One region of the Georgenia daeguensis genome, then DNA from elsewhere that is predicted to be linked to it. Evidence: riboswitches for the same ligand, from Rfam matches in the RefSeq annotation. Region 1 holds a riboswitch; the other holds the start of a gene.

What was found. Region 1 has a riboswitch for glycine ahead of gcvT (glycine cleavage system aminomethyltransferase GcvT). Riboswitches for the same ligand answer to the same signal wherever they lie in the genome.
Region 2: it holds a riboswitch for glycine, as region 1 does, so the genes downstream of both, ABD774_RS10000 (DMT family transporter) here and gcvT (glycine cleavage system aminomethyltransferase GcvT) in region 1, are expected to answer to the same signal.

The regions. Positions count from the first base shown of each region.
Region 1 covers NZ_BAABBA010000002.1:148,592-156,019, reverse strand. Annotated here, with positions in the region: gene ABD774_RS02415 (Rv2175c family DNA-binding protein) at 141-512, shown strand; gene ABD774_RS02410 (polyprenyl synthetase family protein) at 580-1,668, opposite strand; gene ABD774_RS02405 (DUF4192 domain-containing protein) at 1,840-2,994, shown strand; gene ABD774_RS02400 (universal stress protein) at 3,109-3,507, shown strand; glycine riboswitch at 3,613-3,703, shown strand; glycine riboswitch at 3,704-3,804, shown strand; gene gcvT (glycine cleavage system aminomethyltransferase GcvT) at 3,857-4,951, shown strand; gene gcvH (glycine cleavage system protein GcvH) at 5,035-5,418, shown strand; gene gcvP (aminomethyl-transferring glycine dehydrogenase) at 5,415-7,428, shown strand, end outside.
Region 2 covers NZ_BAABBA010000008.1:136,633-144,060, reverse strand. Annotated here, with positions in the region: gene ABD774_RS10030 (alpha/beta hydrolase) at 1-735, shown strand, start outside; gene ABD774_RS10025 (hypothetical protein) at 883-1,152, shown strand; gene ABD774_RS10020 (SDR family oxidoreductase) at 1,410-2,303, opposite strand; gene ABD774_RS10015 (class I SAM-dependent methyltransferase) at 2,309-2,836, opposite strand; gene ABD774_RS10010 (DUF1905 domain-containing protein) at 3,084-3,395, shown strand; gene ABD774_RS10005 (LLM class flavin-dependent oxidoreductase) at 3,408-4,457, shown strand; glycine riboswitch at 4,544-4,633, shown strand; gene ABD774_RS10000 (DMT family transporter) at 4,779-5,729, shown strand; gene ABD774_RS09995 (phosphodiester glycosidase family protein) at 5,874-7,428, shown strand, end outside.

The DNA.
Region 1 (7,428 bases):
CAGAGACACGACCGCTCGTGTAACGGACGTGACTCGTGTTGTCGGTGATACCAACGTGACTAATGAAACCAGTGTGACAGTAGCGACTGTAGGTGCGTGTCGACAACCGATTGTCCGAAACGGTCCTCTAAGATTCCTCCGTGACCGACGCGCCCGAGGACCCCACCCGCTGGTACTCCCTGCCCGAGGTGGCGGAAATGCTCGGTCTCCGCCTCCGCGACGTCCGCTCCCTGCTGCGGGAGCACCGTCTGCTCGCGGTGCCGCACGGGCCGAACGGCGCCCGCTCGGTGCCCGGTGAGCTGCTGCTGGGGCCCGACGACGTCGACGGCCCGGGGCCGCTGCCCGCGCTGCGCGGCACGCTGATCCTGCTCGCTGACGCCGGCTACGACGCCGAGGAGTCCTTCCGCTGGCTCTTCACGCCGCACGCCGAGCTCGAGGCGACGCCGATCGCCGCGCTGCGCGCCCGGCGCACCCACGCGGTGCGGCGGGTCGCCCAGACGCTCGCCTTCTGACGGGCGGCCGGGACGCGCGTCCCGGCCCGGCGGCAGCGACGCAGCGCCGCGGACCGGACCGCCCGGATCAGGCGGCGCGGCGGGTGAGCGCCGCCGCGAGCTCCCGCAGCAGGGCGTCGGCCCGCCGCGGCAACGCCGCCGTAGCCAGGGCGACCAGACCGGCCTGGTAACGCGCCTCGATCATGCGCTCGTGCTCCTCCACCGCACCGGTCGCACGCATGACCCGCTGAAGGGCGGCCACGTCGTCGCCGGTGAGGTCCGCCGCGCCCACCCGGTCCCGGAGCAACGCGCGGTCGTCCGCGCCCGCCCGGCGCACGGTCATCGCGAGCAGGGCCGTGCGCTTGCCCTCGCGCAGGTCGTCGCCCGCCGGTTTGCCGGTTGTCGACGGGTCGCCGAAGACGCCCAGCTCGTCGTCACGGAGCTGGAACGCCTCGCCCAGCGGCAGCCCGACGGCGGACAGCGCGGCGAGCAGATCGTCGTCCGCACCCGCGAGCGCGGCACCCACCAGCAGCGGGTGCTCCACCGAGTACCGCGCCGACTTGTGCCGGACCACCTGCAGGGCCCGCGCCAGCGCAGCGTCGCCGTCGTCCTCCCACGGCTGGGCCTGGGACCGGACGTCCAGGTACTGGCCGAGGGCCACCTCGGCGGTCATCGCGTCGTAGGTCCGCCGCGCCCGGCCCCCGGCCGCGGGTCCGACCGCCGCCTGCGCCTCGTCCATCTCCATGGACGACAGCGACAGCAGGAGGTCGCCGAGAACGATGGCGGACGCCTGACCGTAGTCGTCGGCGTCGCCGAGCCAGTCCCGCTCGGCGTGCTCGAGGGCGAACCTGCGGTGCGCTGAGGGCATGCCGCGCCGGGTCTGCGAGGCGTCCATGACGTCGTCGTGCACGAGTGCGGCACCCTGGAAGAGCTCGAGCGCGCTGCCCGCGAGGACCACGGGCCCCCCCAGCGAGGCGTCCGGGGCGGCCGCGGCCCAGCCCGCCCCGCACAGCAGCGCCCGGAGCCGCTTGCCGCCACCGAGCAGGGACCTGGCGGGCGCCAGGAAGTCGGTCAGCGGCGCGCCCACGTGCGCGAGGTGCGCGGTGCGGTCGTCCAGGGCGGTGAGGACCCGCTCGGCGACGGCCTCGCGGAGGTCGGACAGGGCGGTGCTGTGCATGACCCGACCCTATGCGCCCCGCGACCCCCACCGTCCACATCGCAGACCCTGACCCGTCCACAGCGCGGCGCGTCCGTCCACCCGACCGCCGCTGTGCACAGCCGGCGGCGGCCGCGGCGTCCGTGCACAGGCGCGGCGCGGGCACCAGGAGTTCCGCGGCTGGATGGACCCATGACCACCACAGAGACCATCCGACTGTCCCAGCCCCGCGACCTCATCGCCCTCATCCCGTACCGGCTGGGCTTCCACCCCGCCGAGTCCGCCGTTCTCGTGGCCGTGAGCGTCACCCCGGACGGCCGGAAGGAGGTCGGCCTGGTGGCGCGCATGGACCTCGCCGACCTCGCGTCCCCGCTCAGCGGCGGCGAGGCGGCGGCGGTCCTGGCTGGCCACGTCGCCGCCCAGCAGCCCGAGGACCTCCACCTCGTCCTGTACACGAAGGAGGAGGACGACCGGGTGCTCCACGACGTCGTGGACCATCTCGCCGACGCCCTGGACGAGGCCCTGTGGCCGCTGGCGCCCGATCTCGACCCGTGGCGGGTGGGGCCGCGTGGCTGGGGCCATCTCGACACCTGCGACTGCTGCCCGCCGGCCGGCCATCCGCTCGAGCTGCTGACCGCGTCCCCGGCGGCGGCGGCGATGGTGACGGCGGGACGCGCCGCTGCGGGGGACCGGTCGCAGCTCGCGGTCGTGCGCACCCGCGACGGCGACGCGCTGGCCACCGCCTTCGCAGCTGCCGAGGCGGAGCGCGAGCGACTCCGCGAGGTGCGCCGGGCCTGCGGCGGCGCACCGCTCGTGCGCGGCGCCGCGTTCGGCGTCCCCGGTGCCCGGCCCGCCCGCGACCAGGAGCCGCTGCGGCGCTGGCGGGAGCAGGGCGCCCGGTTGTGGGACGCCGCGGTCGCGACCGGTCCGGGTCAACGGTCGCGCACGGCCCCCGAGGTGCTGGGCCGGCTGCTCGTCGTGCTCGGCGACAAGGTCGTGAGGGACGCCGTGGTGGCCGCCACGATGGAGGCGGCCGAGGGGCGCACGGGCGACTACCTCGATCCCGGGACGGTGGTCCGGGCCTTCGAGACCGAGGTGGCGCCGGACGCCGAGATGGTCGGCCGGGCGACGGCGCTCGCCCAGACCGTGGCCGCCCATGCCGAGCCCGGTGGGGGCGGCCCGGCCCTGGGTGCTCTGGCGTACCTGGCCTGGTGGGGCAACGAGGGGGCCCGCGCCGACGTGGTCGCGCGGCAGGCGCTGCAGGAGGAGCCGGGCCACCGCCTGGCGGAGCTGGTGGTGGCGGCGCTGGAGGCGGGTATGCCGCCGGCGTGGGTGCGGACACCGTGACGGTGTCGCCGTCCGTGCCCGCCGTGCGTGAGGTGCTCGTGACCGCGGTGTTTCGGGTAACGTCCCGGGCACGGTCCACGGGGCCGCCCGGCAGGCGGCAGGAACGGAGCAGGCATGACGATCGTCGTGGGGTACGTGACCACGCAGGAGGGAGCGGCGGCGCTGGACGCCGCCGTGGCGGAGGCGCGACGGCGCGACTCCCGGCTCATCGTGGTGCTCGCGCGTCGCTCGCGCGGCGACGACCCGTCGCTGCTGGAGGCCGAGGCCGACGCCGTGCGTGACCTGCTCGACGACGCGGACATCGCCTACGACATCCGCCAGCTCCGGCGGTCCGACGACGTCGCGCAGTCCCTCGTCGCCACGGCGGAGGAGGTCGAGGCGGAGCTGATCGTCATCGGGCTGCGCCGCCGCTCCCCGGTGGGCAAGCTCGTGCTCGGGTCGAACGCGCAGCGCATCCTGCTCGACGCCCCCTGCCCCGTGCTGGCCGTCAAGCCCGTCCCCGCCGCGTCCTGACCGCGGCGCGGCCGCGACCGCGTTCCCGGCACCGCCGGTGGTAGCGTGCACCCCGCGCGGCGGGTGATCCTCCGACGCCACCCAGAACTGGATATCGGGCCGTCAGCAGTCGGCACGGGAGAGCCGTCGCCCCCGCGACGCACCGAAGGAGCAACCGCCCCGGCAATCTCTCAGGTCCCCGCACCGTGTCGATCAGGCCACTCTGGAAAGAAGTCCACGCGTCCACGGGCTCACCCATGGTGAAAGGGCCGCCGTCCGGCGCCCGAAACTCTCAGGTACCAGCACAGAGGGGGAGCCGATCGACGTGCGCGCCCGCGCACGCGTCCGACGACCCGACGGAGCTCCCCGCATGACCACCGACCTCCTGCGCACCCCGCTCTACGCCGTGCACCGCGACGCCGGCGCCGCGATGACCCCGTTCGCCGGCTGGGAGATGCCCCTGCGCTACACCTCCGACCTCGCCGAGCACGCCGCGGTCCGCGAGCGCGCCGGCCTGTTCGACCTCTCGCACATGGCGCAGATCGAGGTGTCCGGACCGGGGGCCGCGGACGCGCTGGACCACGCGCTGGTCTCCCGCAGCTCCACCCTCGCCGTCGGCAGGGCGCGCTACACGATGATGGTCGCCCCGGACGGCGGCGTGGTCGACGACCTCATCGTCTACCGCCTGGCGGAGACCGAGTTCCTGGTCGTCGCCAACGCAGCCAACCGGACCGTGGTGCTGGACGAGCTCACCGTGCGGTCCGGCGCCGACGTGCACGTCGCCGACCGCACCGAGGCCCGGGCGCTGGTGGCGCTGCAGGGCCCGGTCTCGACCGAGGTGCTCGCGGGACTCACCGACACGGATCTGGCCGCCCTGAGGTACTACGCCTCGGTCCGCGCCGAGGTCGCCGGCGTCCCCGTGCTGCTCGCCCGCACCGGCTACACCGGCGAGGTCGGTTTCGAGCTGTCCGTGCCCGCCGCCTCCGCCGTGCCGCTGTGGTCGGCGCTGCTCGAGGCCGGTGCCGGGTCGGGCGTCGTGCCGTGCGGGCTCGCCTGCCGGGACACGCTGCGGCTCGAGGCGGGCATGCCCCTGTACGGGCACGAGCTCAGCCGCGACGTCACGCCCTACGAGGCGAACCTGGGCCGGGTGGTCGACCTCGAGCACGACTTCGTCGGCAAGGACGCCCTCGCCGACCGGGCTCAGCACCCCAGCGGGACGGTGCTCGTGGGGCTCGCCGGCGAGGGCCGCCGCGCCGCCCGCGCCGGCAGCACCGTGCTCGACGGCGACGGCGCGATCGGCGCCGTCACCTCCGGCGTCCTGTCGCCGACCCTGGGCCACCCCGTCGCGATGGCGCTCGTCGACCGCGACAGGGCCGCCGTGGGCACCCGCCTCGAGGTGGACGTGCGCGGCAGGCGCCAGCCCGTGACCGTGGTCGACCTGCCCTTCTACCGCCGCCCTCGCTGACCGCGACGGCCCGCCCTCGCGGCGAGAGCCGCAGCACCCAGACCCCACACCCTGCCAGGCAAGTCCCACCGAATGGAGCGACCGTGAGCTACCCCGACGACCGCCAGTACACCGCCGACCACGAGTGGATCGCCGTCGACGGCGACACCGCACGGGTGGGCATCACCGCCTACGCGGCCGAGGCGCTGGGCGACGTGGTCTACCTCGACCTGCCGGAGGTGGGCTCGACCCTGACGGCGGGGGAGACGTGCGGCGAGATCGAGTCCACCAAGTCGGTCTCCGACCTCATCGCCCCGGCCGACGGCGAGGTGACCTCGGTCAACCAGGAGGCCGTCGACGCCCCCGAGACCGTCAACGCCGACCCGTACGAGCAGGGCTGGCTGTACACCCTGCGCGTGACCGAGCTGCCGGAGAACCTGCTGGACGCCGCCGGGTACGGCGCGCTGGTCGAGGGGCAGGGCGCGTGAGGGAGTTCTCCGACCGCCACATCGGGACGGACGCCGCCGCCCAGGAGCAGATGCTCGCCGCCGTCGGTGTGCCCACGCTCGAGGAGCTCGTCTCCGCCGCCGTCCCCGACTCGATCCAGGACGGGTCGGCGCCCGCCGGCCTGCCCGGGGCCGCCTCCGAGCACGAGGTGCTCGCCCGCCTGCGCGGGATCGCGGCGCGCAACACCGTGCGCACCTCGATGATCGGGCAGGGCTACTACGACACGCTGACGCCGCCGGTCATCCAGCGCAACGTCCTGGAGAACCCCGCCTGGTACACCGCCTACACCCCGTACCAGCCGGAGATCTCCCAGGGTCGCCTCGAGGCGCTGCTGAACTTCCAGACCGTGGTCACTGACCTCACCGGGCTGGACGTCGCCGGGGCGTCGATGCTCGACGAGGCCACCGCCGCCGCCGAGGCGATGCTCCTCGCGCGGCGTGCGACCAAGCACAAGGGCGACCGCTTCGTCGTCGACGCCGACACCTTTGCCCAGACCCGTGCGGTGCTCGAGACCCGGGCCGCCCCGCTGGGCATCGAGCTCGTCGTCGCGGACCTCGGCGAGGGCCTGGACGGGACGGATCTCGACGGCGTCTTCGGCGTCCTCGTCCAGCTGCCGGGAGCGTCGGGCCGGGTCCTGGCCCGGTCCGTGCTCGAGCGCGCGGTGGGTGCGGCGCACGACGCCGGCGCGGTGGTGATCATGGCCGCCGACCTGCTGGCGGCGACGCTGGTCACCCCGGCCGGCGAGCTGGGCGCGGACATCGCGGTCGGCTCGACCCAGCGCTTCGGGGTGCCGCTGGGCTTCGGCGGGCCCCACGCGGGGTACCTCAGCGTGCGCAAGGGCCTGGAGCGTCAGCTCCCCGGCCGCCTCGTCGGCGTCTCCCGCGACGTCGACGGCGCACCCGCGCTCCGGCTCGCGCTGCAGACCCGCGAGCAGCACATCCGCCGCGAGAAGGCCACCTCCAACATCTGCACCGCCCAGGTGCTGCTGGCCGTCATGGCTTCCATGTACGCCGTCTACCACGGGCCCGACGGCCTCCGGGAGATCGCCGAGGCAGTGCACACCCGCACCCGGGCCCTGGCGGCCGGGCTGCGGCAGGCCGGCGTGCGGCTGAGCCACGAGCACTACTTCGACACCCTCGAGCTCGTGGTGCCCGGCCGGGCCGACGCCGTGCGCCGGGCCGCGCTGGAGGAGAACATCACCGTCTGGGTGCAGGACGCCGACCGGGTGCGCGTCTCCGTCGACGAGGCCACCGGCGACGAGGACGTGGCCGCGCTCGCCGCGGCTGTCGCGCGCGCCGCGGACGCGGCCGCCGACGGTGCCGTGGACCCCGTCGGGCCGGGGGGCCCTCGGGCTTCGGCGGCGGTGGCGGAGTCGGTGGAGGTCGCGCTGCCCGCGGACATGACCCGCACGAGCGAGTACCTGACCCATCCGGTGTTCTCCACGTACCGCACCGAGACGGCGATGATGCGCTACCTGCGCCGGCTCTCGGACAAGGACTACGCCCTCGACCGGGGCATGATCCCGCTCGGCTCGTGCACGATGAAGCTCAACGCCGCCGCGGAGATGGCGGCGATCAGCTGGCCCGGGTTCGCCCGCATCCACCCGTTCGCCCCCGCCGAGGACGTGGCCGGCTACCTGCAGCTGATCCACGACCTGGAGGGCTGGCTCGCCGCCGCCACCGGCTACGACGCCGTCAGCCTCCAGCCCAACGCCGGCTCGCAGGGCGAGCTTGCCGGGCTGCTGGCCATCAAGGGCTACCACGAGTCCCGGGGGGAGACGGCACGCGACGTGTGCCTCATCCCGGCCTCGGCGCACGGCACCAACGCGGCCTCCGCGGTCCTGGCGGGGATGCGCGTGGTGGTCGTGGCCACCGACGAGGGCGGCAACGTCGACCTGGCGGACCTGCGCGCCAAGGTCGAGGAGCACGCCGAGCGGCTGGCCTGCATCATGATCACCTACCCCTCCACCCACGGCGTTTACGAGGAGCAGG
Region 2 (7,428 bases), on a different contig from region 1:
ACGACGTTCGCCGAGCACGGCTGGGCGGCGCTGACGTTCGACTACCGCAGCTTCGGCCGCAGCGACGGCCGGCCCCGGCAGGTGGTCTCGATCCGCGGCCAGCTCGCCGACATCCGGGCCGCGGTGGCCCAGCTGCGCCGGCTGCCCGGCGTCGCCGCCGACCGGGTCGCGCTGTGGGGCACCTCGCTCGGCGGTGGGCACGTGGTGACCGTCGCGGCGGACGACCCGCGCATCGCCGCCGTCGTCGCGCAGGTGCCCTTCAACGGCTTCCCCAGGAAGGTGGAAGGGCGCTCTGCCCGGTCGCAGCGGGCGCTGCTGCGCGCCATGGCCGGGGACGCCCTTCGTGGGGCGTTCCGCCTGCCGCCCGGCTACATCAAGGCGGTGGGGCGCCCCGGCGAGCTCGCCGTGATGGCCAGCGACGAGGCGCAGCGGACCGTCGAGAATCTGGCGAGCGACACCTGGGAGAACCGCGTCGCGCCGCGGGCGCTGTGGTCGATGATGCGCTACCGCCCGGGCAGCGTCGCGTCCCGGCTGACGATGCCGCTGCTCGTGTGCGTCGCCGCGCTCGACCGGGAGACCCAGGGGGAGCAGACCGACCAGCTGGTCCGGGCGGCGCCGCGGGTGGAGGTGCGGACCTACCCCTGCTCCCACTTCGACATGTACCGGCCGGACGTGCGGGAACGGGTCCTCGCCGACCAGGTCGACTTCCTCTCGCGCGCGCTCGCGACGGCGTGACGCCCGGGCGGAGGCCCGCGGCGGCGCCGTCTCGGCGCCGGAAGTGTGACGCATCTCCGGCCCGCGCGGGGCCGGGCGGGCGCGCTCCTGGCGCCGTTTTCGGATATACCGGTAGGAGACTCCCGCCGCCGTCGAAGGACCAGGACGATGACCGACCCCACCGCGACCATGCACGTGCACACCACGCCCGACGGTCACCACTATCTCGTCGAGGGCCCGGAGGAGACGTGCCCCGCGGCGGAGCACGTCCGGGCCGACGCCGGCATCGCCGGTGGCGAGTCGCGCGACGGGGCGCACCGCGGACGACGGCGCACCCCCGCCGTCGTGCAGATCGCCACGATCGCGCTGGTCACCTACGCCGTCGCGCTCGGGCTTGTCCGCGTCGGTACTGCTGTGCTCGGCGGCCGGGACCGCTAGACCCGCGCCGTCGGGTCGAGAGGCTCGCAAGGCCCAAACGAGATCGAGGCTCTGGTTCGGATTCGTCGATGCACGAACCAGAACCTCGATCTCGTTCGTGTCTCGGTCCTCTGACGGGGGTCAGGCCCGCCGCCGGCGGCTGGCTCGGCGCTCCGGCGGCCCGCCGCCGGCGGCTGGCTCGGCGCTCCGGCGGCCCGGTCGGCGGCTGGCTCGGCGCTCCGGCGGCCCGGTCGGCGGCTGGCTCGGCGCTCCGGTGATCAGCGCCGCAGGCGCGCCACCGCTGACCAGAAGACCATCCTGGCCACCGCCGCGGGGCTGTAGCGCACCCCGTCCTCGTAGGGCCCCTCACCGCGGAGGACCGCGTCGGCGCCGCCGTCGACGAAGAGCACCTGCCCGGTCATGAAGGCGTTCTCCTCCGCCAGCGTCCAGGCGATCACGCTCGCCACCGCGCGGACGGGTCCGGGGATGCCCAGCGGCTGGGGCAACGCCTCGGCGAGGACCCGTGCCTGTGCGGCGTTGCCGAGCATCGTCCGCCGGGCGGTCTCGGTGTCGACCACGCCAGGTGCGACCGCGTTGAGCGTGATCCCCGCGCCGGCCCACCGGGCGTCCGCGGCCTGGCGGCGGACCCAGCGGTTCAGCGCGATCTTCGTCGAGCGGTAGATGACGGCGCCCCGTCCCCGCCCGGCCGCACCCCCGGCGGCCGCCCGCGCCGCCGCCTCGTCCCCGGCCAGGCAGGCCTCGACGACGGCGAGATCGCCGGCCGAGAGCGACGACGCGGAGGTGACCACGGTCGCCCGCGGGGCGGGTCGGCGCGCGAGGAGGGGGCGGAGCCCGTCGAGCACCGCGGTCGTGCCGAAGTAGTTCACCGAGACGGTGGCCGGGCCGCGGTCGTCGATCCCTGCGACCAGGGCGACGCCGTTGAGGCCGTCGGGGGCGAGCCGCTCCACGGCCGTCACGAGTGCGGTGCGTCCGGTCGCGGTGGCCAGGTCGGCGCGCACGTCGACCCCGTCGCCCAGGCCGCAGGTGAGCACCCGGTCACCGGCGGACCTCAGCAGCCCGACCAGCTCGGCACCGATCCCCGAGTCGGCGCCGGTGACGACGTGCGTTCGCCGTGGGGCGGCGGGACTCTGCGGGACGGCGTGGTCGGTCACGGGGCTCACCCTCCCAGATCGCGTCTGGAGGTGACCACCAGCAGACCGTCCTCGGCGCGGACCGCGGTCCGCAGACCCGGGACGTCGAGGGAGCGGACCACGCGGTCCGCCACGTCCTCGCGGGGCCGCCGCCCGTCCGGCAGCTCGTAGACGAGGCACAGGCGCCCGCCCGGTCGCAGGTGCGCGGCGAGGGCGCCGGCCTCGTGCACCGCCTGCCGGGTCCAGAAGACGTTGACGTTGACGGCCAGGGCGAGGTCGAACGTGGCGTCCGCGCCGAGCGCGGCCGTCAGGTCGGCGACGTCCGCCTCCACGACGGTCAGCCGCCCCTCCTCGACGAACCGGGCGTTGCGCCGTCGGGTCTGGTCGACCGCACGGGCGGACCGGTCGACGGCGGTGCACGTGAGACGGGGGAAGGTGTCGAGCAGGATCTCGACCGCCACGCCCGTGCCGCCGCCGATCTCGAGAACCCGCTCGGTCCCCGCAGGGTCGAGGTGCCGGATCGCGGCGTCGATCCGGGTCGGCACGCGAGCCACCGCACAACCTCCTCATCGTCCGGACGCGCGTGACGTCATCGCCGCCGGCCGGACCGGTCGGTACGGGGAGAGCGTGCCCTCCCGGCCCGGCGGGGGCACGGCATTTTCGAGCGACGGCGTGCGGCCGGGGCGCCGCCCTCGCCGTCCGCCGTCGTGGCTGGCCGCCGAACCGTGGGCCGGCCGCCGAACCGGTTGACCGGTCGCCAAACCGGTTGACCCGCGGGCCCAGCGCCGGGAGCATGCCGCCGTGACCTACGAGTTCGACGCCGCGCTGTGGCTCTGGGACGCCCGGCAGATGGACACCTGGACGTTCGTCTCGCTGCCCACGGAGGTGGCCGACGAGATCCTCGAGCTGAGCGCCCCGTACGAGCGTGGCTTCGGCTCGGTGCGGGTGGAGGTCGTCGTCGGCAGGACGGTGTGGCGGACGTCGGTCTTCCCCGACAGCGGCCGGCGCACCTACGTGCTGCCCATCAAGAAGGCGGTGCGGAAGGCGGAGCGGCTGGAGGCGGGGGACACGGCGCGGGTCCGGCTCACCCTGCTCGACGTCGGGGCCGGCTGAGAGGATGCGGCCATGACCACGGACGGCGGGACGCACCGCAAGCGCATCGGCTTCCTCTCGTTCGGGCACTGGCAGCCGGTGCCTGGGTCCCAGACCCGCACGGCCGCGGACGCCCTGCTGCAGACCATCGAGCTCGCCGTTGCCGCGGAGGAGCTGGGCATCGACGGCGCGTACGTGCGCGTGCACCACTTCGCCCGCCAGCTCGCCTCGCCCTTCCCGCTGCTCTCCGCGATCGCCGCGCGCACCTCGCGCATCGAGATCGGCACCGGGGTGATCGACATGCGCTACGAGCACCCGCTCTACATGGCCGAGGAGGCGGCGGCCGCCGACCTCATCAGCGGCGGGCGCCTCCAGCTCGGCGTCAGCCGCGGCTCGCCCGAGACGGCCCTGCGCGGGTACGAGTCCTTCGGCTACGTCCCCGCCGAGGGGCAGAGCGACGCCGACATGGCCCGTGCGCACACCGAGCTCTTCCGGGCCGCGATCGACGGCGCGGGGGTGGCGCGCGCGAACCCGCGGATGACCGGGAGCGACGCCCCGCTCGCGATCCAGCCGCTCTCGCCGGGCCTGCCCGAGCGGATCTGGTGGGGCTCGGGGACGCGGGCCACCGCGCGGTGGACGGCGGAGCAGGGGATGAACCTTATGAGCTCGACGCTGCTGAGCGAGGACACCGGCGTGCCGTTCGACGAGCTGCAGGCCGAGCAGATCGAGCTCTACCGCCAGGCCTGGCGGGACGCCGGCTGGGAGCGGGAGCCCCGCGTCTCGGTCAGCCGCAGCGTCATCCCGCTCACCACCGACCTCGACCGCGCCTACTTCGGCGGCCGCGAGGACGAGCGGCACGACCAGGTCGGCATGCTCGAGGGCGTCCGCGCACGGTTCGGCAAGAGCTACACCGGGGAGCCCGACGTCATCGCGGAGGAGCTGAGCAAGGACGCGGCCGTGGCGGCGGCGGACACGGTGCTGCTCACGGTGCCGAACCAGCTCGGTGTCGAGTACAACGCCCAGCTGCTGGAGAACATCGCCCGGCACGTGGCGCCGGCGTTCGGGTGGTCACCCGCAGGTTGACGCCCTGCACGCGCGCGCCGCGCCGCGTTTGCCGCCGTTGCGGTCCGGTAAGGCATACTTGAAACCTCCACAACTGAACACGCCACCGAACCGCGGCGGGAGAGTCCCGCAGCAGCGGGCGCCGAAGGAGCAACCTCCCCGGGAATCTCTCAGGCCCCCAAGACCGCCGCCGGCGAGGCTCCTCTGGAAAGCGACCCCCTCGGGGGTCCACCGACGGTGTAACCGGGCCGCGGCCCGTGAAAGCTCTCAGGTCCGATGACAGAGCGGGGATCGATCCGCCCGCTCTGCGCGCCCCCGCGCGTGCCCGTCCTGAGGAGTTCTGTGGCACTGTCCGCCCACGCGCCCGTGCGCGTCCCCGAGATCACTCGTGCCGGCGCCCCGGCCCGCAACCGCCGCCTCGGCGTCGTCGCGATCGTCGTCTCTGCCACCGCCATGGGCACCGCGGGGGTGTTCGGCCGCCTGGCCACTCCGTCCGGCGCACCGATCGGCGAGGCGCTCACGATGGGCCGCATGCTGGTCGGCGCGATCGGGATGCTGGTCGTCCTCGCCGCCGGCCGCCGCCTCGGCGTCCTGCGCCGCACACGCCTGTCCTGGTCCGTCGTGCTGGGCGGTGTCTTCCTCGGGCTGTCGCTGGCGACGCTGCTCTCCGCGACCGTCCTCGTCGACCTCGCGCTCGCCGTGGCGTTGCACTACCTGGGCCCGGTCCTCTCGGCCGCCCTGGCGTGGGTGCTGCTCAAGGAGTCGATGACCCGTCTCGAGGTGGTCTCCCTCGTCACCAGCTTCGTCGGGATGACGCTGGCGGCGGGCCTGGTCGGCGGCGAGCCCGCCGCGGCGTCCGGGCAGGAGGCCCTGGGCGTCGGGCTCGGCATCGCCTCCGGGATCTTCTACGGGGCGGCGCTGCTGTGCTACCGGTACCGCGCCGACATGCCGGCGGACGTGCGCAGCTTCTGGAACTTCGCCTTCGGCACGCTGGGGACCGCGGCCCTGGTCGCCGTGGTGCGGCCCGACCTGTCCGGGATGACGGCGACCCACTGGGCGTGGGCCGCCGCGTTCTTCCTCGTCTGCGGGCTCCTCGCGCTCGGCCTGCTCGTCGTGGCGGGCAAGCACCTGCGCGCCGCGGAGCTCTCCGGCCTGTCCTACTGGGAGGTCGTGGTGGCGCTGCTGCTCGGTGCCGCCCTGTTCGGCGAGGGCATCTCGGCGCTCGCCGCCGTCGGGGCCGGGCTCATCGTCATCGCGGGCGTCGTCCCGCTGCTCGGGGGCCGGCGGGGCTGAGCCGGGGGTGGCAGGTACCGGCCGTGGCCACAACCGCTCACCCGCCGTTCATCACCGAGCCATATCCCCTCGCTACGGTCGGTAACCGCGGCCGGACGACGACGTCCGGGCCGCGCCAGCCCGCACCGATCATCCGGGGGAACCGTGCACCTTCCTGCCCGAAGACTGACCGCCGCGCTCGCCGGCGCCGGCCTCTGCCTCGCCGCCGTCGGCGCCCTGCCGGCGCTGGCCACCACCGAGCCGACCGACGCCGAGACCCTCGCCGACCTGGTCACCGTCGGCGACGACAACGGGCTCGACCTCGACGCCGACGGGTCCGTGCTCCACGAGGTCTCCACCCAGGCGGTCGCGCCGGGCCTGGACCTGACCAGCTTCCAGCGCCTGGAGGAGAAGGGCTGGACGTCGGGCAACATCCTCAAGGCGGACCTCACCGAGCCGACCCTGAGCATGAAGGTCCTCGACTCGGGCTCCACCACATCCCCGGCCACCGTGCTGGACCAGGTCGAGGGCACCGGGGCGGTCGCCGCCGTCAACGGCAACCACTTCGACATGAACTTCACCAACGCCCCGATCTTCACCACGATCAGCGACGGCGAGGTCATCAACGGCTACAGCCAGCCGTTCCCGGCGTTCACGCTCACCGACGGCGTCGCGGCCGTCGAGTACCTCTCCGCCTCCGGCACCCTCACCGCGGGCGGGACCACCCACGAGCTGGCCGGCCTCAACCGCGCGACCGTCCCGGCCGACTCGATCGGCGTCTACAACGAGCGGTGGGGGAACGCCTCCCTCGACCGCCCCGCCGGCCTGCCCGGCGAGACCGACGTCGCGACCGCCGTCGTCTCCGGCGGCACCGTCACCGCAGTGACCGACGGGGCCGGGGTGCCCACCTTCCCCGCGGGCGGTCAGGTCCTGCTGGGCCGCGGCACCGGCGCCGCCGCCCTGCGCGCCCTGGCGGTCGGTCAGGCCGTGGACGTGACGATCTCCCCGAGCTCCGACGTCGACCTCGGGATCGGCGGCAACGTCCCGCTGGTCCTGGACGGGCAGCTGGCCGACTTCCCCGACGAGCCGGTCGCCGCCCGCACCGTCCTCGGGCTGACCGAGGACGGCTCCGAGCTCCTCGTCGCAACGGTGGACGGGCGCAGCGCCACCGCCCGCGGCCTGACCCGCGTGGAGATGGCCGAGCTCATGATCGACCTCGGCGCCCACAACGCCGTCAACATCGACGGCGGCGGCTCCACCACCATGGTGGCCCGCCCCGCCGGCGGCACCGAGCCCGAGCTCGTCAATGTCCCCTCCGACGGCTCCCAGCGCGTGGTGGCCAACTCCCTGGCGTTCTTCTCCTCCGCCGACACCGAGGAGCTGACCGACGTCGCCGTGCGCCCCGCCCTCGACGGCGACGACGCCCACCACGTCATCCCCGGACTGCACCGAACCGTCGAGGGGGTCGGCCTGACCGACCAGCTCGCCGGCACCGACGCCGAGGGCCGGTTCACCGTGACCTCGCCGGGCTCGCTGCCGAACGGCGCCGACGCCAACGCCGTTCTCACCGAGCAGACGAAGACCGGCGCCGTACTGGAGGGCGTCACTCCCGGCCCCGCGACTGTCACGTACAAGGCGTCCGGCCTGACCGGCGCCACGAACCTCACCGTGCTCGGCCCGCTGGACCACGTCACCGCGTCGACCTCGCAGATCGCCATGG